DNA from 4 places in the Aeromonas sp. 25-AL00135 genome. Region 1 is predicted to be linked to each of the others. Evidence: riboswitches for the same ligand, from Rfam matches in the RefSeq annotation. Region 1 holds a riboswitch; each other region holds the start of a gene.
What was found. A riboswitch is a leader RNA that binds a small molecule or an ion and turns the genes downstream of it on or off. The one in region 1 is predicted to bind cyclic di-GMP.
Positions count from the first base shown of each region.

Region 1 (5,274 bases):
GCCAGACCGGTGATGACCACTTCGTAGCTGCCATCGGTCACATTGCTGCCCTGCAGCACCAGGGTGCTGGTGCCGTTCACCTGGCTGCTGGTGGTGCCGTGGCTGCGGCCGCTCTGCTCAAGAGTTGCGGTGATCTGTACCGGGTTGGCGGTGGTCACGTTGAAACGGATGCTGACCTGACCGTTGACTATGGTGTACTCGCTCGCCATGGCGCTGACGGTGAAGTCGCTGCTGCCTTCGGCGGGTGGCGTTGTGCCGCCGCAGTCGCTGTCACCCTGTACGCGCCAGACGCCCCAGTCACCCGTGGTGCCCGGCTCTTCGTTCTGGGTCCACCAGCCTGCCAGCCAGTTCTTGCCGTTGTGGCTGACGATATCGCCGCCCACGTAGACCTTCTTGGCATCCCAGCTGTTTTCACAGACGGCGCCCTGCTCCCTGACGGTCACGTTGCGCTGCTGGGTTACCTGCTGACCGGCGCTGTCGCTCACCTGATAGGTGAGGGTGTAGCGGCCGACCTTGCTGCTGTCGACGTTGCCGCTGACTTTGATTTGGGCGGTCAGGTCGCCATCTTCTTCATCATGGGCGCTGACGCCGGTCATCGGATCGAAAGCGGTACCCAGTTCCAGCGTGGTGTCGGTGACACCGCTGAACACCGGCTTCATGCTGTAGACCTCGATGGTGCGTACCTGCTCGGTGACGTTGTTGTCGCGATCGCTCACCTTGTAGGTGAGGGGGTAGAGGCCGATGCGCTGGCTGTCTACCGAGCCTTCCACCTGGATCTGGCCAGTCAGGTCGCCATCTTCCTTGTCGTTGGCGCTGACACCTGCCAGCGGATCAAAGGCGGTACCCTGCTTGATGCGGGTATCGCTCAGGCCGCTAAACACCGGCTTGCCGTTGTCGACCGGCGGCGTGATCTCCTGATCGTGGATGAAGGGGCCGTAGCTCTTTATGAAGGATTCGTTGTAGGACTGACCGGCGGCGTTGCGGCCCATGTCCCAGTTGATGGACCAGGTCATCACGCCACGCAGCGGTTGTCCCTCGCTCTTCAGGCGGTTGAAGGCGTTGTAGAGCTTCTGCGGATCCTGCACATAGCCGGTGGCGGCGGCGTCGATGTTGGTCGGAATGCCGAACACCAGCTTGTCATGGGGGATCTTGTAGAAGCCGCGGGTACCGTTGCTCAGCGAATCCGCCATGTAGTAGATGAACTCTTCTTTCAGGGCATCGTTGTTCTGGGCAATCCAGCCGATGCCATCGATGTAGATACCGTCGCCACCCTGGTTGTAGAACTGAGGGTTGATCCAGTCGTAGTACCCTTCCAGATTGCGGATATAGGGGATGTAGGCGCCAGTCTGGGTCAGATAGGGGAACTCCGGCGCCATGGTGATGAGGAAGTTTTTCCCCTGGGCGCGGTAGTGATCCTTGACCAGACGCAGAGCCGCCGGGATCACGGTCTGGTTGTCGGCGGCAGTGATGGCGGCCTGTTCCAGGTCGATATCCAGTCCGTCGAAGCCATAGGTCTCCACCAGACGGATGATCTCGTCGGCAAAGGCCTGCTCCTGACCCTTGCGCAGCTCGATGTGCGCATCGGCACCGCCCAGCGCCAGCAGCACGGCACGGCCCTGACGGTTCAGCTCGGCGATCTGCTCGATAAACTGGCTTTCGCTCATGCCGATGGCCGAGTCGAGCTTGAAGGTGGGGATGGGATCGCTGCCATAGACCTTCATGAAGGAGACATCGACCACGTTGTATTGCGGGTTGACCTGATCGAGCTTGACGCAGGGGGCGATACCGCCCTTGTAGCCCGAGCCGTCACACCAGTTGTGCCAGTAGCCAACCACTACGCCGGACTGGGGGTTGACCATCGCCTGACCGGCACTGGCGGCATATGCCATGGGGGCGCCCATGCCGAGCAGGCAGCCAAGCAGGGATAATTTGAGTTTGTTCATCGTCTCTCCGTACGGTGCAAATGGGGCGTCGGTTGTGACCGGACGTCCCCGGGGGCAGCCCCGCTGTCATAGGTGTTTTCCCTTAGACCGGTGGCTTTGCGTCGCGCCCTTTCGGGTCACTTTGCCTTTTTCATCCGATTTCTGTGCAGCACAGAGAATCAAGTGACCTGCATGGCAGGTTGCCTATGATAGATGCTTGAAAATAAATTAATCAATAGTTGGTTTTGATTCTAATTAACTGAAAAATATTGATAATTTGTTACATCCACCACATTTTGTTCGTTTCCATGATTGAGCATGACGGTACTTGGCTGGCAGCTGTGGCGCCGGTAAATGGCGACTTTTTGCCCCTTGAAAGTAGCGGTAAGAGCCAAAAAAGGCCCACAGATTCATTCTGTTACTGGCTGTTGATGGCAAAACTGCAGCAACGGCAGAGATCCGGGTCGCAATGGCTGGAAAAGTACAGGGTTGCGGCGGATTCCCGCTTGATTATTGCGTGGCTTGGCCACATGTTAGAAAGCCATACAGAGCTGCTAAAGCGGTCTGTTCAAGACCAAACAAGAGGTAACCGGGATGAATAACCCTTTGCTGACAATGGATTCGCTGCCCCCTTTCAGCCAGATCAAGCCGGAGCAGGTTCAGCCTGCCGTGATTCAGGCGATTGCTGATTGCAAGCAGAAGATCAGCGATGTGCTGGCCCAGCGTGATCCCCATACCTGGGATAGCCTGATTGCCCCGCTGGAAGAGGTAAATGACCGCCTGTCACGGATCTGGTCACCGGTCAGCCACCTCAACTCCGTACTCAATAGCGAAGCGCTGCGCGAGGCCCATGACGCCTGCCTGCCGCTGCTCTCCGAATTCCAGACCTATGTTGGTCAGCATGAAGGGCTCTATCAGGCCTATCTGGCCCTCTCCCAGAGCGATGATTTCCCGCTGCTGAGCGGCGCCCAGCGCAAGGAGATCCAGAATACCCTGCGTGACTTCCGCCTCTCTGGCATCGGTCTGCCTGCCGAGGCGCAGCAGCGTTACGGCGAAATTCAGGCCCGCCTCTCCGAGCTGGCCTCCCGCTTCAGCAACAACGTGCTGGATGCGACCCAGGGCTGGCACAAGCTGGTGGCTGATGAAGCCGAACTGGCTGGTCTGCCCGACAGCGTGCGTGCCGCTGCCCGCCAGATGGCCGAGCTCAAGGGCAAAGAGGGGTGGTTGTTCACCCTGGATATCCCCTCTTACCTGCCGGTGATGATGTATGCCGACAACCGCGAGCTGCGCGCCGAGATGTACGAAGCCTTCACCACTCGTGCCTCCGATCAGGGCCCCAATGCGGGCAAGTGGGACAACTCCGCCATCATGAGCGAGCTGCTCACCCTGCGCCGCGAACTGGCCCAGCTGCTGGGCTTTGCCAACTATGCCGAGCTCTCCCTGGCCACCAAGATGGCGGACAAGACCGAACAGGTGGTGAGCTTCCTCACCGACCTGGCGGCCAAATCCCTGCCACAAGGCAAGGCCGAGCTGGAGGAGATCCGCGCCTTCGCCGCCGAGCAGCATGGTCAGAGCGAGCTGGCCGCCTGGGATCTCGCCTACTACGCCGAGAAGCTCAAGCAGCACAAGTTCTCCATCTCCGATGAGCAGCTGCGCCCCTACTTCCCCGCCAGCAAGGTGGTGAAGGGGCTGTTCGAGGTGGTGAAGCGGGTGTTCGGCATGAAGGTGCGCGAGCGCCTCGGCATCGACACCTGGCACCCGGACGTGCGCTTCTACGATATCTTCGATGCTGACGACGAGCTGCGCGGCAGCTTCTATCTCGACCTCTACGCCCGCGAGCACAAGCAGGGCGGGGCCTGGATGGATGTCTGTCTGGGTCGTCGCTACCGTCAGGATGGTTCGCTGCAAAAGCCGGTGGCCTACCTGACCTGCAACTTCAACGGCCCGGTGGATGGCAAACCGGCGCTGTTTACCCACAACGAAGTGGTCACCCTGTTCCATGAGTTTGGCCACGGCATCCACCACATGCTGACCCGCATCGATGTGGCCGGTGTCGCCGGTATCAACGGCGTGGCCTGGGATGCGGTAGAGCTGCCGAGCCAGTTCCTCGAGAACTGGTGCTGGGAGTCTGAGGCGCTGGCCTTTATCTCCGGCCACTACGAGACCGGCGAGCCGTTGCCTGCCGATCTGCTGGAGAAGATGCTGACCGCCCGCAACTTCCAGGCGGCGATGCAGATGCTGCGCCAGCTGGAGTTCGCCCTGTTCGACTTCCGTCTCCATCAGGAGTTTGATCCGGCCAATCCGGCACAGCTTCCGGCGCTGCTGGATGAGGTGCGCAGTCAGGTAGCTGTGATGACGCCGCCAGCGTTCAACCGCTTCCAGCACAGCTTCTCCCACATCTTCGCGGGCGGCTATGCGGCGGGCTACTACAGCTACAAGTGGGCCGAGGTGCTCTCTGCCGATGCCTTCTCCCGCTTCGAGGAGGAGGGGATCTTCAACCCGGCCACCGGCCAATCCTTCCTGAAGAATATTCTGGAGAAGGGGGGCTCGAAGGAGCCGATGGAGCTGTTCCGAGCCTTCCGTGGCCGTGAGCCCAAGGTGGATGCACTGCTGCGACATAGCGGGATCGCCGCCTGAGATTCCTGACCCGCCGTCTGTGTGAGTTTCAAGCAGGTACACTGTTTTGCGGCATAGTGGGATCGAGTCGTGATTTCTGCGACAAAAAGGGACCTTTTGGTCCCTTTTTTCAAGGCTTTTTAATATCTTGCTGATTGCATATTTGCACTGCTCACAGCTCTTCAGTAGAGTCGTGTTCTAACCTTCAAGGAGAGAAAGCCACTTGCCATGAGGCGAGCACTCGATTCCGTCTATCAAATCATCTCAAGTCTGGCTCATTCGAGCGGCCAGGGATATTTCGATACCTTTGTGAGTGAAATCGCCGCTGCTGTGATGGCTGATGTCGTCCTGATCGCCAGCAGGGAATCAAATGCTACCCACCTGACGGTTCAAGCTGCCCATCCCTCCTCTCTTGACCCCGATACCCTGACACTGCCAATCACTGACTCTCCCGATGCCGTTACCTGGCAGGAGGGGGAAGCCTGGTTCAGCGATCGTCTGTTGCAGCTGTTCCCCGCGATGCCGCTTGCCGATGCGTGGCAAGCCCAGGCCTACGCCGGGATCGCCCTCAAGGATGCGGATGGCGAGACCATAGGTATCTGCTGCCTGCTCTATCGTCAGCCGCAGGCCAATATGACCAAGGTGATGGGGCTGCTCCGGTTGCTGGGGCCGCTGGCCGGTCGCGAACTGGCGCTGATGCTGCAACGCCAGCTGCCGCAACTCTTGCCTGATACCC
Region 1 covers NZ_JBSTYQ010000022.1:54,089-59,362, reverse strand. The annotation lists gene ACW5XC_RS18255 (immunoglobulin-like domain-containing protein) at 1-1,943, opposite strand, end outside; cyclic di-GMP riboswitch class I at 1,994-2,079, opposite strand; gene prlC (oligopeptidase A) at 2,517-4,559, shown strand; gene ACW5XC_RS18245 (putative bifunctional diguanylate cyclase/phosphodiesterase) at 4,767-5,274, shown strand, end outside.

Region 2 (5,274 bases), on a different contig from region 1:
GGCAGGTTCATGGCGACCTTGTGGAAGTCCTTCTCGTTGGCAATGCCTTCCGAGTTGTCGTTGCCACCGCTCTCCACCACTTTCAGCCCCATGCCACTCTGATCCGTGATGGTGTCAGAGGTGGAGGTGGGTACCAGAAACTCGATGCGCGCGCCGCCCGGAATGGTCTGGGTCGACTTGTTGATCAGCTTGAGTTTCGGGTTGATCGGGTAGTTGGAGTCCCCTTCCTTGAAGCCGGAGAGGCTGACCTGGATATCGAGCTGGGCGCTCGGCGCGGCCAGATCGTTTTGCTTGGTGTTGTACGGAGTTGCCTTGGCAAACTTCTCATAAGCCAGGGTGGTCAGGGTACTGCCCATGCCGTACTCGTTCTTGGCCGGATCGAAGGCGTAATCACCCGCCATCTCCCAGAACATCACGCCACCCAGACCGCGCTTGATGATGTAGTCGAGCTTGTGGCCCATGGACTCTTCATCTTCGGTTGAGAGGAACACCTTCTTCTCTTCATTCCACAACCAGGGCGCGTGTGCCTTGTCATCGTAGTAACGCACATACTTGCCCTGCATCACGTGAGCCGGATTGTTGGGATCCAGACCCCAGGCAGTGCCATAACTCGGCAGCGTGGTGATGCCGAGGCTGGCTGCATGCTCCAGGTTTTTGGCATGCCACATGGGCACGGCGCCACCGCCGATCTCTTTGCCGTTCTTGTCCAGATCATGCCAGATGTTGTCGATGCCGACCGCCCCGTTACCGCACGGAATGGTACTGCCACCTGTGCCCGGCTGGCACTCGTTCTGGCTCGGCAGGGCTGCCTTGCCACCCAACCCATGACTGCCACCGCTCACCCCCTGCCAACCGCGGGTGTAATAGGGCACGCCAACGTTGATCTTGCCAGCCGCCAGCGCACCGCGGAAGTAGTGGGCAGACCAGGCCGCGTTGAGGTAACCGATACCGCCAAACTGGGTCTGGGTATAGACGCCCCAGTGGGAGAGCTCGGGGTCGGCATTGTTGTCGAACAGGGCCGCGTTGTGACCGACAAAGTGGTTCCAGGCACCGTGGAAGTCATAGGTCATCAGGTTGACGTAGTCGAGGTACCGGGTGACCTGGAAGTTCTCCATCCCGCGCAGCAGATAGGCCGAGGCCGGTGAGGCGATGGTCAGCATATACTTGCGGCCATCTTCGTTACCGGCGTTGTCGAGCCGCGCCCGCAAGGTCTTCATCAGCACCTCGTAGTTGGCAAACAGCTTGGCCCGGCACTGGTTGGAGAGCGGGAAGTCGTTGGGATTGCCCGCATCCTTCATCGAGGTGGGGTATTCGTAGTCGATATCGACCCCGTCAAAACCGTACTGGCGGATAAAGCTCACCGCCGAGTCAGCCAGGGTGTTGATACCGGCAGTATTGACCGAGCAGTCACCCTTGGTAGTGGCAGTGTAGAAACCGCGGGTATCGGCCCAGCCCCCGACCGAGATGAGGGTCTTCACGTCCGGATACTGCTTCTTGTACTTCGACAGCAGGTTGAAGTGGCCCTTGTAGGCGAATTCAGGATCCATCTCGGCACCCGGCACGCCATCCCAGGTCATCTTGGTGGCTGCATCGTCCACCTTGATGGTGTGGCTCTGCTCATCCACCGCCGCGAAGGCGTAGTTGATGTGGGTGATCTTGTTCCAGGGGATGTCGCTCACCAGATAGGCGGGCAGGCCGTTCTTGCCGGTGCGCCAGGAGGTGAAGTAGCCGATGACCCGGCGGGCATGGTCATCCCCCATGCACTCGTAACCATCCGGGCGATAGATCTGGCGAATGTCACAAGAGAGGTTGCCACCGGTGGGCGGCAGCGCGGCCTCCTCGACATTGACGGTCACCGCCGCCGACTCGCCGCTCAGGTTGGTCTTGTCAGTGGCCACCAGCTTGAGGGCAGCACTGCCTTTGGCATCCGGTGTCCAGTTCACCTGCCAGGGGGCAGTGGTATCTTCGCCCACCTTCTTGCCGTCGACATAGAGCTCGACTTTGGCCACATCGTTGTTGGCATCGGTAACGTTGCCACTCACCGCCACACTGCGACCCAGCGTCACCTTGGCGCCATTGGCCGGGCTGCTGATGCTCGCCTTGGGCGCCTCTGGCGCCACCACGGCGGCGACGTTGAAGCTCGAATCCGCTTCGCTCAGCACCTTGCCATCTTTATCCAGCGCGCGAGCTTTGAGGGTATGCCCCCCCACTCCGGCGGCGCTCCAGCTGGCACTCCAGGGCGAGGCGCTTGCCGTGGCAACCAGCTTGCCGTCGACAAGATATTCCACCCGGGCCAAGGCCGTTACCGGGCCGCTCAGGCTCACCGCCAGCGCCACGCTGGCTCCTTCGTTGAAACTGGCACCAGCAGCTGGCGAGCTGACGGCTACGCCGAGTGCAGGAGGGGGCACCTCGCCACCATAGGGCTTCCAGGCATCTGCCCAAACCACACCTACCCCCGGCTCATAGTGATAGGGGGATGCCCCGCACCAGCCTGAATAGGGAAATTCTTTGCACTCGTAGAGGGCACCGACGTTGCTGACGATATCGCCAGCCTTGTAGGCAGTACCGGATTTATAGGCGGGATAAGCGGCCTGAGCCCAGGCGGGCGCAGCCGCAAGGGCGACCAGCATGGCAAGCCTGCTGGGTCTGAAAAGCTGTTGCATATTGTTATCTTCCTTGTTTTGTCTTGGCTTGGTCACCAAGGCAAAGAACAATCGCAACCTGCATGATGGGCGCAGACAACTGGCAATGGACCTGCCACAAAAACCACCCCTCACCCAGGGAAACCCCGCTATCTGGATCCACGATCGAGACCGGAAGCATTGCGCCCCGGCATCACTGCCGGTTTGCCCTTTACCTGGGTTCCGTGAGGAACGAACCCAGTATAGGAAGGCGACAAGATCCCCTCAATCTTTATTCTCAAAGAGAATTATCCCCTGCCACGAAAGCGTCATGATCACAGGGTTAAAATTGATTGAATTATCAAAAAAATCATATCGTTATTGGGATCATAAAAACGCTTTCCCACACCTTCCCAGATTCATTTAATGTGCGTTGGCTCACTGGTATGACATGCCAGAAATGTGACAATGCGCGCCCTTGGTCAACGAGCCAAGGCTATGGAATCACTGGCAAAAATAAAAAAGGAACACCTATGAAAGGTACTCGTACCCTGCTGTCGCTGGCCGTGGGGCTGGCACTTGCATCCTCAGGCGCCCATGCGGCATTTGTCTGCCCGTCCGATCCGGCTCAACTCACCCCCATCCCGACCATTCAGGGCACAGGCTCCGCCAGCGCGCTGGCCACCCAGACCGTGACCGACAAGAACGGCAATGTGACCGGTAAAATCAGCACGGGCACCTTCAACGTTCGCGGTATCGTGACGACGCTGGGCCAAAGCCTGACCAAGGGTTTCTATCTGACCGACCCGGTGGGCGATGGCAATGCGGCCACCTCTGATGGCATCTTTGTCTATCTGAACGACAAGGACTTCGCGACCAAATATAAAGACGTCAAACCGGGGAGCGAAGTCTGTCTGGAAGCACAGGTGCAAGAATTTTACGGCGGCACCCAGCTGACCCCGTTAGTCGACAAGGCCACCAAAAAAGCCCACTTGCAAGTCACCGCACAAGGGCTGAATGTGCCGACCAGCGTACTGCAGGTCAATGAAGGGGAGACGCTGGCGCAAGCGCTCAATCGCCACGAAGGGATGCGGGTACGTCTTGACAGCAGCAGTGACCTGCACCTGACCCGCAACTACGGCTTCGACTACAAGGTCTATCGCAACAACGTAGAGTTGGCCCACAAAACCCCGCTGATCAAACCGACCCAACTTCATGTTGCCAACAGTGCGGACGCTGTCGCACTGGCCACCAAAAATGGCAGCAACCGTCTGGTGGTAGAGTCCGATAACAACAAAGTACCGGATGGCGTACTGCCCTGGTTCCCGAGCTGGGATGCCGATCAGGGATATCTGCGCATCGGTGATCAACTGACCGGGCTGGAGGGGGTAATCGTCTATAACAAAGATGCCTTCCGTCTGGTAGTACCGAGCAATGTCACCCTGACTGCCGGTGCTCTGCTGCGCAGCCCTGAAGAGGATCGTCAAGACGCGCCGGCTCGCCTCGCTGGCAGCGATCTGCGGATCGGCAGCTTCAACGTGCTCAACTACTTCACCAGCCACTCCAGCATTGGCGGTGCACTCAATATCCTGTGCAAGGATCAGGCGGATGCCGACAACGCCAAAGGTTGCAACCGGGGAGCCAAGAGCCAGCCCGAGTTCGAGAAGCAGCGCACCAAGATCGTCAATGCCATTACCGCAATGGATGCCGATCTGCTCGGCCTGATGGAGATGGAGAACAACGGCTTCGAGGATAACTCGGCCCTCCACAATCTGGTGACCCGCCTCAACGAACAGCAGAAGGATGCGAGCAAACACTACGCCTATGTGCGTCTGCCGGTCACTGCACTTACCGATGGCAAGTTCTTCGGCGGCGACGCCATCATGGTGGCGATGATCTACCGCCCTGCCCTGCTCACCCCCAGCGGAGATGCCAGCGTCATCAAGCTGCCGGAGCAGCGCTACACCACTGGTGGTGTAGCCAAGACAGCTGGTCAGCGCGATTCTCTGGTTCAGACCTTCACCCTCGCCAAGAGCAAGGAGCCGCTGACGCTGGTGGTCAACCACCTCAAATCCAAGGGGTCAGGCTGCTACGAAAATGGCGATGGCAAGACAGAACCGGCCGACCTGCAGGGCAAGTGTACCGAGTTCCGCGTGAGCGCGGCCAAGGTGCTGGGTGAAGCGGTCAGCAAACTGCCGGGCCAGGTGCTGCTGGTTGGCGACTTCAACTCCTACGCCAAGGAAGATCCAATCCGGGTACTGACCGACTACAACCCGGCCACCAGCGAGCGGAAGATCGTATCGGCCTCCCACACTTTTATCGGTGAGCAGTCCTATGAACAGCTCGGTCGCGAAGTGACTCGCAGCTACGGCCTGATCGATCTCAACGTCAAATTCAACAAGGAGAAAGCCATCTCCTACAGCTACGACGGGGAGCTGGGCACCCTGGACTACGCCCTCGCCAACCCGGCGCTGGCCAGCAAGGTGGCTGGTGTCGCCGACTGGCACATCAACTCCTTCGAGAGCTCCCTGTTCGAATACGGCAGCCAGTACACCGGCACATTGCTCAAGTCTGACAACCCCTTCAGTGCCTCCGACCATGACCCCATCATCGTCGACCTGAGACTGGAGAGCGATGCCACCAAACCGGACAC
Region 2 covers NZ_JBSTYQ010000001.1:279-5,552, reverse strand. The annotation lists gene ACW5XC_RS00010 (glycosyl hydrolase family 18 protein) at 1-2,663, opposite strand, end outside; cyclic di-GMP riboswitch class I at 2,779-2,861, opposite strand; gene ACW5XC_RS00005 (ExeM/NucH family extracellular endonuclease) at 3,155-5,274, shown strand, end outside.
Region 2: another riboswitch for cyclic di-GMP. It lies ahead of ACW5XC_RS00010 (glycosyl hydrolase family 18 protein); the one in region 1 lies ahead of ACW5XC_RS18255 (immunoglobulin-like domain-containing protein).

Region 3 (5,274 bases), on a different contig from region 1:
GGCCGACAGTGGCAGCGTCATCATCCGCGGTGAGGACGCCTCGGATCTCCATGTGCGCGAGCGTAACGTCGGCTTCGTGTTCCAGCACTACGCCCTGTTTCGCCATATGACAGTCTTCGAGAACGTGGCGTTTGGCCTTAGGGTCAAACCGCGCAGTGAACGCCCGGCCGAGGCGGCCATTCGTGCCCGGGTCAAAGAGCTGCTGGATCTGGTGCAGCTCAGCCATGTGGCCGAGCGCTATCCGACCCAGCTCTCCGGCGGTCAGCGTCAGCGGGTCGCGCTGGCTCGCGCGCTGGCGGTGCAGCCCAAGGTACTGCTCTTGGACGAGCCCTTCGGGGCCCTCGATGCGCAGGTGCGCAAGGAGCTGCGTCGCTGGCTGCGCGAGCTGCACGACGAGCTGCACGTCACCAGTCTGTTCGTGACTCACGATCAGGAAGAGGCGCTGGAGGTAGCGGATCGGGTGGTGCTGATGAATGCCGGACGGGTCGAGCAGATCGGCACCCCGGCCGAGGTCTACGACCAGCCCGCCAGCTCCTTCGTCCACAGCTTCCTTGGCAGCGTGAACCAGTTCCGCGGTCGGGTGGCGGAGCAGGGATTCGGTGTCGGCGAGCAACTGCTCGGCGGGCCGTCGGCTTCTCATCTGGCCCACGGCAGTGCCGCTATCGCCTATGTCCGTCCCCATGAACTGGAGATCTTGCCAGCCGATGCGCCGGGCGGGATCCGCGCCACCATTACCCGCCTGCTGCCCATGGGGCCGCGCATTCGGGTGGAGCTGCGCGGTGACGGTGAGACCAAAGGAGCTCACTATGAGGCGGAGCTGACCAAGGAGGCGGCCAAGCTGTTTGCCCCGGGTCAGGGGGTGAAGCTGGTGGCCAGACAGGCGCAGTTCTATCCCGACTATCAGATTTGATGCTGTGTTGCGGGCGGTGTGGCCGCCCGGTTCAGGCGCTCTGCCGGGGCATGATCCGGCCAAATAACAAAAATGAGAGGGGCGAGCAGATTGTGTCGCCCACTCTTCGCAGGAGGCGACAAGGTGAATTTTCAGCAGTTACGCATTATCCGGGAGGCAGCGCGGCGGGATTACAACCTGACCGAGGTGGCCAACGCCCTTTTTACCTCGCAATCCGGGGTGAGTCGCCATATCCGCGAGCTGGAAGAGGAGCTCGGTATCGAACTATTTATACGCTACGGCAAGCGGCTGCTCGGTATGACCGAGCCTGGCAAGGAGCTGCTGGTGATTGCCGAGCGCATTCTCAATGACGCCAACAACATCCGCAAACTGGCCAGCACCTTCGCCAACCGCGACTCGGGACGTTTACTGGTGGCGACCACCCATACTCAGGCCCGCTATGCCCTGCCGCGGGTGGTGAAGGCGTTTCGCGAGCAGTTCCCGCTGGTACAGTTGGAGCTGCGTCAGGGCAGCCCGGAGGAGATAGTGCGGCTGGTGCAGACCGGCGAGGTGGATATCGGCATCAGCAGCGAGCAGCTCGACAAGAGCGAAGGGGTGGTGGCATTCCCCTACTACCGCTGGCACCACAACATCGTGGTGCCCGAGCAACATCCGCTGGCAGGCGAGCGGGATCTGACGCTGGCGGCGCTGGCCAACTGGCCTATCGTCACCTATCAAGCCGGGTTGACCGGGCGGGTGCGGGTGGATGAAGCCTTTGCTGCGGCTGGCATCGAGCCGCAGATCCTGCTGACGGCGCAGGACTCCGATGTCATCAAGACCTATGTCGAGCTGGAGATGGGGGTCGGCATACTGGCCGACATGGCGTTCGACACCCAGCGCGATCAGGGGCTGGTGCAGCTCGATGGCAGCCATCTGTTTGCCCCCCACACCGCCTGGATTGGCCTCAAGCAGGGGCAGTTCCAGCACAACTTTGCCTGGCAGTTTATCCAGCTCTGCAACCCCGAGCTGGCGCTGGCGGATATTCAGGCCCGCGCCATGGGCAGCGAGCCCGCCCTCGACTTCCAGATTTGAATCGGAAGAGATGACAGAAGGGGAGCCAATGGCTCCCCTTTTGCTATCCGGTGGCGAGTTACTTCACTTCATCCCACGCCATTTGCCAGTGGGAGCCGATGCCCGGCTCGAACTGGGTGGCGGTGGTGGCCCACTGCACGCAGTAGCCGCTGTAGGGGAAGGGCTTGCACTGATAGACCTTGCCATTTTTCGGCTGCTGCACCTTGGTACCGGCGGTGTAGGACTTGATGTTGTTCGGGAAGACGAAGTCATATTCGCCGCTGCTCTGCTCCTTGAACATCAGATCCATGGTCTGCTGGATGGTCTCGCCGCCCGCTTTCGGAGTGGCCTTGATCACCAGCTGGTGGTGACCTGCCTTGAGTCCTTCCAGCGCCATGGTGAAGGTGTGGCTGCTGTCTTTGATATCTGCACTGCTTTCACCCTTGGCGACGCCGCCGTGGTCATAGAGGGTGCTGGTGACGGCCAGATCGCCCTGTGCGGTGACGGTGAAATCGAGGGTTGCCTTGCCGTTGTCCAGCACATAGTCGCTGGCCAGACCGCTGACGCTGATACTGTCCACCACCGGCGGTTGCTGCTGTTGCAGGTCAATCTCGACTCGATCCAGTTTGCTGTCTCGATGCAGATAGACGGGGTTCATGCCGTAGATCGGATTGAACTGGCCATCGGCTCCTTGCTGACCGGCGCGGATCAGGCTCTGTTCGGCGTTGATCTTGCTGGCGAGGGCATGAGCCCAGCTGTTCTTCTGGCCCTGCTCGGCGGTGGTGATGGTCAGTACGGTCTGCAGATCGGGGCGCTCGCCGTTGGCATCGAATACCCGGGTCATCGCCTTGTCACCCACCGCGAGGTCGATGGAGGGGTAGATGGTGCCTGCCTGGCTCCACTCCAGCGGCGGCTGGCTACCATCTTTGAACTTGGCATCGATGATGTTGTAGAAACTGTTGCTGGTGTCGCCCACTTCCCACACGCCGAGGATCACTTGATAACCGGTGCGCTCCGGCAGGATACAGTTATGGGTCACCTGCTTGGGCGGCTGCACCATGTTGCCGTCGATGACGCAGAAGGGGGTCAGGTCGAACGAGGCGCGGGTGAGCGGCTGGTTGGGGTTCCAGTCCTGCTTGGTGAGGTAGTAGCGCCAGTTGCGGGTGACGTGGTTTGCGGTGAATGTCCAGCTGATAGCGAAGGGACCGGGCTGTACTTCACGTTTGGTCCAGCGGTCGCTGGTCTGGATGTTCAGCTCGCTCCAGCGCGGGCTGCCCGCCGAGGCGATTTGTCCATCCTGCGGGCCGGTTTGCGGGAAACCTGATGGCCCCTCCACGCTCTGGGGCTCCCACTGCACGCCGCCACACTGGCTGTTGCCACCGGTTTTGCACAGGTAGTTGCGGCTCTCGGGCTGGCTGATGTAGCCGTGGGCCAGGGCGCTGCCGCTGGCCAGCAGAGCCAGCACCGCTGCGATGTGATTGAGTTGGATTTTTGCTGCCATACATTCCTCTGTTCGACAGATGTGGGCAGTCAGTTGGCCTGGGGATTCCCCGATACACACTTGCGTGTGGCAACCCCGCTATCCTGGACAAAACGTCTGTAGACCGGAGGCTTTGCGTCCCGACCTTTCGGTCAGTTTGCCAAATGACTAGATGATTAGTGATGGGCCAAATGTTCGGCCATCACCATTGTGCACTGCATTGATTCGTTATTTGAAGTTGAATGTTTAAACGCATCATCCAATGGCGCGCAAATCATTCTAAGTGACTGTTTTTAAATTGCTCTCTTATCTGTGAATGGCACCGATTAACGTTGAATATGCCGATAAGATGCATGCTGATTGCGTGTTGTTGGCGTAATAAAACCTGCCAGCTTGGCTGGCAGGTCGGGTGACAAGGCGACAAGGATTGACGTCATCAATGACGGGCGCGCTGCTCGCCTGACGGGGGAGATATGGGAGCCATCATTGGCGCAGTGGAGGACTCCTTGCCCAGTTTGAACACCGCAAGCCGCTCATCCAGGCTGCGGGAGAGACCGGCCAGCAGCTCGCTCTCCTGCGCCAGTTGCGAGGCGGACTGGGACATCTCCAGCGCCGAGTCGTTGATGCCGCTGACGTTGCGGTTCATATCCTCGGCCACCATGCTCTGCTGCTCGGCGGCGGTGGCGATCTGGGTCGCCATGTCGCTCACATGCTGGATGTGGTTGACGATCAGGGTGAGATCCTGCCCCGCCTGCTGGGACTGGTTGACGCTGCTCTCCGCCAGTTTGCGGCTGGTGTCCATGGCATTGGCTGCGGTGACGGCCCGTTGCTGCAGCTGGGCAATGGTACTCTGGATCTCTTCGGTGGATTGGCGAGTGCGGCTGGCCAGCTGGCGCACCTCGTCGGCCACCACGGCAAAGCCGCGGCCCTGCTCACCGGCACGGGCTGCCTCGATGGCGGCGTTGAGGGCCAGCAGGTTGGTCTGCTCCGAAATGGCGCTGATGACAGCGGTCACTTCGCTGATCTGCATCACCCCCTCCTTGAGCTGGTTGACCTGCTGGGTGGCCTGCTCCACCTCGGTAGCCAGCGCCTTGATGCCGTGCACGCTGGCGTGAACGTCGCGGTTGCCGAGCCCGGCTTCTCCGGTCGCTTCCTGGGTATCCCGCGCGGTATTTTCGGCGTGTCCGGCCACATCGGAGATGGTGGCGCTCATCTCGTTCATGGCGGTAGCGAGCTGGGCCAGCTGATCCCGCTGGCTGGTCACCGCCTGATTGGTCTGCTCGGCAGAGGCGGCGATGCGCAGGGCGGCATCCGCCACGTTGCGAGCCCCCTGACTGGCTTCCAGCAGGGCGTGACGGATGGCATCGAGACTCTGGTTGGTGCAGCGGGCGACCACTCCCAGCTCATCCTTGCCCTGTACCGGGATGCTCACCACCAGATCCCCCTTGGCGACCCGTTGCATGGCGTGGTTGATCTGACTGAGGGGGGAGACGATGGAGTGGGTGATGCGCCAGCCCAGCAACCCCATCAGCAGGATCACGATGGCGGTGGCGGTCCCCATCTTCATGTACTGGGCCCAGATGGTCTGCTGAATATCCTGCAGCAGCATGCCGGAACCGAGGATCCAGCCCCAGGGCTGATAGCCGGATACCATGGAGAGCTTGTCGGCGGTTTCACCCGATGGGCCTGTCCAGATATATTGCAGGGTGCCCTGTTTGCCCCCTTTGGCGATATCCACCATCTGATACCAGAACTGCCCGGCGGTAGCGGCGCCCCCTTCACCCATCTTCTGGCCGACCAGTTCGGGACGGATAGGGTGAACCACCATGGTGCG
Region 3 covers NZ_JBSTYQ010000010.1:10,813-16,086, forward strand. The annotation lists gene ACW5XC_RS10865 (sulfate/molybdate ABC transporter ATP-binding protein) at 1-910, shown strand, start outside; gene cbl (HTH-type transcriptional regulator Cbl) at 1,034-1,981, shown strand; gene gbpA (N-acetylglucosamine-binding protein GbpA) at 2,040-3,461, opposite strand; cyclic di-GMP riboswitch class I at 3,527-3,612, opposite strand; gene ACW5XC_RS10880 (methyl-accepting chemotaxis protein) at 3,877-5,274, opposite strand, start outside.
Region 3: another riboswitch for cyclic di-GMP. It lies ahead of gbpA (N-acetylglucosamine-binding protein GbpA); the one in region 1 lies ahead of ACW5XC_RS18255 (immunoglobulin-like domain-containing protein).

Region 4 (5,274 bases), on a different contig from region 1:
GCCGCGCCAGTTTCATGTGACTGTGGTGGAGAACAATCAGGGGCAGGATCTGCACTGGGCGCGCTGGATCTTCCCGCTATACCTGTTCGTGATGGGGCTCTTTATCTGGCCGCTGGCGCTGGCGGGCAAGCAGTGGGTGGGTGCCGATATGGCCTCCGACACCTATGTGATCAGTCTGCCGATGGCTCTCGGTTTCGATGGCATGGCGATGCTGGCGTTTCTCGGTGGCACCTCGGCGGCTACCGGTATGGTGATCGTCTGCACCATCGCACTGGCGATCATGGTGAGCAATGATCTGGTGCTGCCGGTGCTGCTGCGCCGCTTCTGGCGGCAGGGCCGTGACGAGCGGCTGGTACGGCTGCTGTTGCAGGTGCGCCGTGGCGCCATCCTGCTGATCTTGCTGGCGGCCTGGGGGCTCTACCTCTGGCTCGGCGATCTCACCAGCTTGTCGCGCATCGGTTACCTCTCCTTTGGCGCGGTGGCCCAGTTTGCGCCGGCCCTGCTGCTCGGTCTCTACTGGCGTCACGGCAATCGCAAGGGGGTCTATCTTGGGTTGAGCCTCGGGGTGAGCCTCTGGTTCGTCACCCTGCTGGTGGAGAGCGGGCTGTTGGCCGGTTCTCCGCTGGCCGAACTGCTGGCGCCGCCGGACTGGCCCGCATTTCGCGAGCTGAGTCTCGGAGCCTGGTGTATCTTCCTGAGCCTGCTATTCAACCTGCTCGGTTATGTGGCGGGCTCGCTGCTGTCGCGCCCTGCGGTGAGCGAGCGGCTGCAGGCGGCCAACTTTGTCGGCAAGCCGAGTCGCGATACCGCTGCCCTCTATCAGGCGCGGGTCTCGGTCAAGGAGCTGGAGATGCTGGCGGCCCGCTTTGTCGGTTCAAGCCGGGTCAAACGCGCCTTTGGTCGTTTCGCCGGTGAGCGGGGCGGCACCCTGGCGCCACAGATGCAGGCCTCGGCCGAGCTGATTGCCCACACTGAGCGGCTGCTGGCGGGGGTGTTTGGCACTTCGTCGGCGCGGCTGGTGCTCGCCTCTGCCCTGCAGGGGCGCAACATGCAGCTCGAGGAGATCGCCACCATAGTCGATGAGGCCTCCGACGTGTTTCGCTTCAACCGCGGCCTGCTGCAGGGGGCGATCGAGCATATCGGGCAGGGGATCTCGGTGGTGGACAGGGAGCTTCGGCTGGTGGCCTGGAACCGCCGCTACATCGAGCTGTTCCACTATCCGCCGGGGCTTATTCAGGCAGGGCGCCCCATCGAGGAGATCATTCGCTACAACGCCCAGCAGGGGCTCTGTGGTCCCGGTGATATCGAGGATCATGTGGCGCGGCGGGTCGCCTTTATGAAGCGCGGCATTGCCCATATCTCGGCGCGGGAGCGTCCGGACGGGCGGGTGATCGAGATGCAGGGCAATCCCATGCCGGCCGGTGGTTTCGTCATGACCTTTACCGACATCACGCCGTTTCGTGATGCCGAACGGGTGCTGCGTGAAGCCAACGAGCATCTGGAGGCGCGGGTCGCCGAGCGTACCCGCGAGCTCTCCGAACTCAACCGCCAGCTGCTGCTGGTCAACCAGCAGGTGGAGCGGGCCAATCAATCCAAGAGCCGTTTTCTGGCGGCGGTCAGCCACGATCTGACCCAGCCCCTCAACGCGGCCAAGCTGTTTACCTCCTCCCTGCTGGAGATGCTGCCGGCAGAAGAGGAGCCTGCCCGCATCGCCCGTCATATCGACGATGCGCTGGGGGCGACCGAGGATCTCATCAGCGATCTGCTCGATATCTCGCGCCTTGAGGCGGGCAAGTTCAAAGCCAAGAAACTCGACTTCGCCCTGCACGAGCTGTTCGACAACCTGAAGGCGGAGTTCGGGGTGCTGGCGCAGGCGGGGGGGATCCACTTCTCGGTGGTGGAGAGCAAGCTGGCGGTGCACAGCGATGTGCGCCTGCTGCGCCGGGTGCTGCAGAACTTCCTGACCAATGCGTTTCGCTACAACCCGGGCGGCCGGGTGCTACTTGGTTGCCGCCGGATGGGGGACAAGATCCGCATCGAGGTATGGGACAACGGCCCCGGCATCCCGCAGGACAAGCAGGAGGCTATTTTTGACGAGTTCTCCCGCCTCGATCACTCCCGCACCGCCAAGGAGCAGGGGCTGGGTCTGGGGCTCGCCATCGCCCGTGGCATCTCGCTGGTGCTCGGTCATCAGCTCACTTTGCAGAGTTGGCCGGGCAAGGGATCGGTCTTTGCGGTGACCCTCAATCTGGCGACCCGGCCGGTCACGGCCCATCAGCTGGCGGCGCCGGTGGTGCGTGACAGCCAGCTGGAAGGTGTAGCCGTGCTCTGTATCGACAACGAGCGGGACATTCTGACCGCCATGAGCACCCTGCTTGGCCGTTGGGGCTGCGAGGTGCGCTGTGCCGTCGATCTGGCCGAAGCCGAGGAGCTGGTGGCACAAGGGTTTGTGCCGAGACTGGTGCTCTCTGACTACCACCTCGACGACGGCAAGACCGGGTTGGAGGCGCTCGCTGCCCTGCAGCGGGTGTGTGGCGACGAGCTGGGAGGCATCATCATCAGTGCCGATCGCAAGAGCGAGTTGCAGGCGCAGATCCGCGAGCGGGGGTATGGCTACATCAGCAAGCCGGTCAAACCACTCAAACTGCGGGCCCTGATGAACAGCCTGCTGATGCGCTAGCCGCAGCCGGGGCGGCTAGCCGTGAACCGGCTCACAAAACCGCGCAATGATCCTGTGACCCGTGGTCATGGATGAATGCCGAAAACAGAGGTTTATTGGCGAAGATCTCTTCATCTTCCTGCGTAATGGCTGCCAGTTACTCTTTTGGCTTGCCACTGTCGGTGAACGCCGACAGTGGCAGACCGGATTGGCTCACTCTATAGTCGGGATGCGATTTTTTGCATCGCAAATGAAGTAACCGAAGGGCAAACCGATCGCAAGATCGGGACGCAAAGCTTCCGGTCCAGGGATGAGCCGTACTTGAGATAGCGGGGCCACCACAGGTTGTTGTGCACCTTTGCCAAGAGGCCGCACTGCCGTCTGCGTTACCTGTCAGGGCGTAGCCCTTTTCGTTGCCAACATAACGAAATAGGGAAATATAAAAATGCTAAGTCCAAAGCCTACCATGCTGGCCCTTGCGGTCGGTCTGTGCTGCGCCTCGTCCGCTTATGCTGCGGCGCCCGGCAAGCCCACCATCGGATGGGGTCCCACCAAGTTTTCCATCGTTGAAGTCGATCAGGCGGCCACTGCCTACAACAATCTGGTCAGGGTAAAGGATGCCGCCGATGTGGAGGTGAACTGGAACCTCTGGAGCGGCGATCTGGGCCAGAGTGCCAAGGTACTGCTAAATGGTCAGGAGGTGTGGTCCGGCCCCTCGGCCGCAGCGGGCAGCGCCAAATTCAAGGTGAAGAAAGGGGGGCGCTACCAGATGCAGGTGGCGCTGTGCAACGCCGATGGCTGTACCCTCTCTGATGCCAAGGAGATCGTGGTTGCCGATACCGACGGCAGCCATCTGGCGCCACTCAAGGCGCCGCTGCAGGAGAACAACAAGCCCTACGCCAACAAGTCCGGCAAGGTGGTGGGGACTTACTATGTGGAGTGGGGAGTCTATGGCCGCAAGTTTACGGTGGACAAGATCCCGGCCCAGAACCTGACCCATATCCTCTATGGTTTCACCCCCATCTGCGGCGGGGATGGCCTCAACGACAGCCTCAAGGAGATCGAAGGGAGCTTCCAGGCGCTGCAGCGGGCGTGTGCCGGTCGCGCCGACTTCAAGGTGGCGATGCACGATCCATGGGCCGCCATCCAGATGCCGCAAGGCAACCTCACTGCTCATGACGAGCCCTACAAGGGCAACTTTGGCGCCCTGATGGCGCTCAAGCAGGCCTATCCGAATCTCAAGATCCTCCCCTCGGTCGGCGGCTGGACCCTCTCCGACCCCTTCTACTTCCTCGGTGATAAAACCAAGCGCGATGTGTTTGTCGGCTCGGTGAAAGAGTTCCTGCAGACCTGGAAGTTCTTCGACGGTGTGGATATCGACTGGGAGTACCCGGGCGGACAGGGCGCCAACCCGAAACTGGGCAGCCCGAGTGATGGTGCCACCTATGTGGCCCTGATGAAGGAGCTGCGGGCCATGCTCGACGAGCTGGAGGCCGAGACCGGTCGCCAGTATGAGCTCACCTCGGCCATCGGGGCGGGGGGCGACAAGATCCAGGATGTGGACTACAAGGCGGCCCAGCCCTACATGGACCACATCTTCATGATGACCTACGACTACAACGGTGCCTGGAGCAACACCGAGCTGGGCCACCAGACCAACCTTTATGCGGCGAGCTGGGATCCCGATACCAAGTACACCACCGACAAGGCGGTCAATCAGCTGCTGGCGCAGGGGGTTGAGCCGGGCAAGCTGGTGGTTGGTGCCGCCATGTATGGCCGTGGCTGGACTGGCGTGAGCGGTTATCAGGGCAACAACCCCTTCACCGGCAAGGCGACCGGCAAGGTGAAAGGCACCTGGGAGGACGGGGTGGTGGATTACCGCGACATCGTCAACAACCGCATGGGCAGTGGCTGGGAGAAGAGCTACGACGAGGTGGCCGAGGCTCCCTACCTGTTCAAGGCGTCGACCGGCGATCTCATCACCTATGACAACGATCGCTCGGTCAAGGCCAAGGGGCAGTATGTGCTGGCCAACAAGCTCGGTGGCCTCTTCTCCTGGGAGATCGATGCCGACAACGGTGACATCCTCAACGCCATGCACGAGGGGCTGGGCCACGGCGAGGGGACGACTCCACCAGCCAACAAGCCGCCGCTGGCCAATGCAGGCAGTGACCTCAAGGTGACCGGCCCGACCGAGGTGACGCTGGATGGGTCGGCCTCCCACGATCCGGAAAACAGCGCGCTCAGCTACAGCTGGAAGCAGATCTCCGGGCCGCAGGCTGGCTTGCTTGATGCCACTCAGGCCAAGGCCCGCGTTGTACTCGATGCGGTGACTGCCGACATCAATCTGGTGTTCGAGCTGACAGTGACCGATGACCAGCAGTTGAGTGCCAAGGATCAGGTTGTTGTCACCAACAAGGCGCCGCAGGCCAATCTGGCGCCGGTGGTGAGTGTACCTGCTACGGCCTCTGTGGAGGCGGGCAAGCAGGTGACCATCAAGGCGACCGCCTCTGATCCGAACGGTGATCCGTTGACTTATCAGTGGAGTGTGCCGGCAGGCATCACCGCAACGGGTCAGAACAGCGCCACTCTGGTGGTCACCGGCCCGAGCGTCA
Region 4 covers NZ_JBSTYQ010000029.1:10,556-15,829, forward strand. The annotation lists gene ACW5XC_RS19655 (hybrid sensor histidine kinase/response regulator) at 1-2,680, shown strand, start outside; cyclic di-GMP riboswitch class I at 2,915-3,002, shown strand; gene ACW5XC_RS19660 (glycosyl hydrolase family 18 protein) at 3,105-5,274, shown strand, end outside.
Region 4: another riboswitch for cyclic di-GMP. It lies ahead of ACW5XC_RS19660 (glycosyl hydrolase family 18 protein); the one in region 1 lies ahead of ACW5XC_RS18255 (immunoglobulin-like domain-containing protein).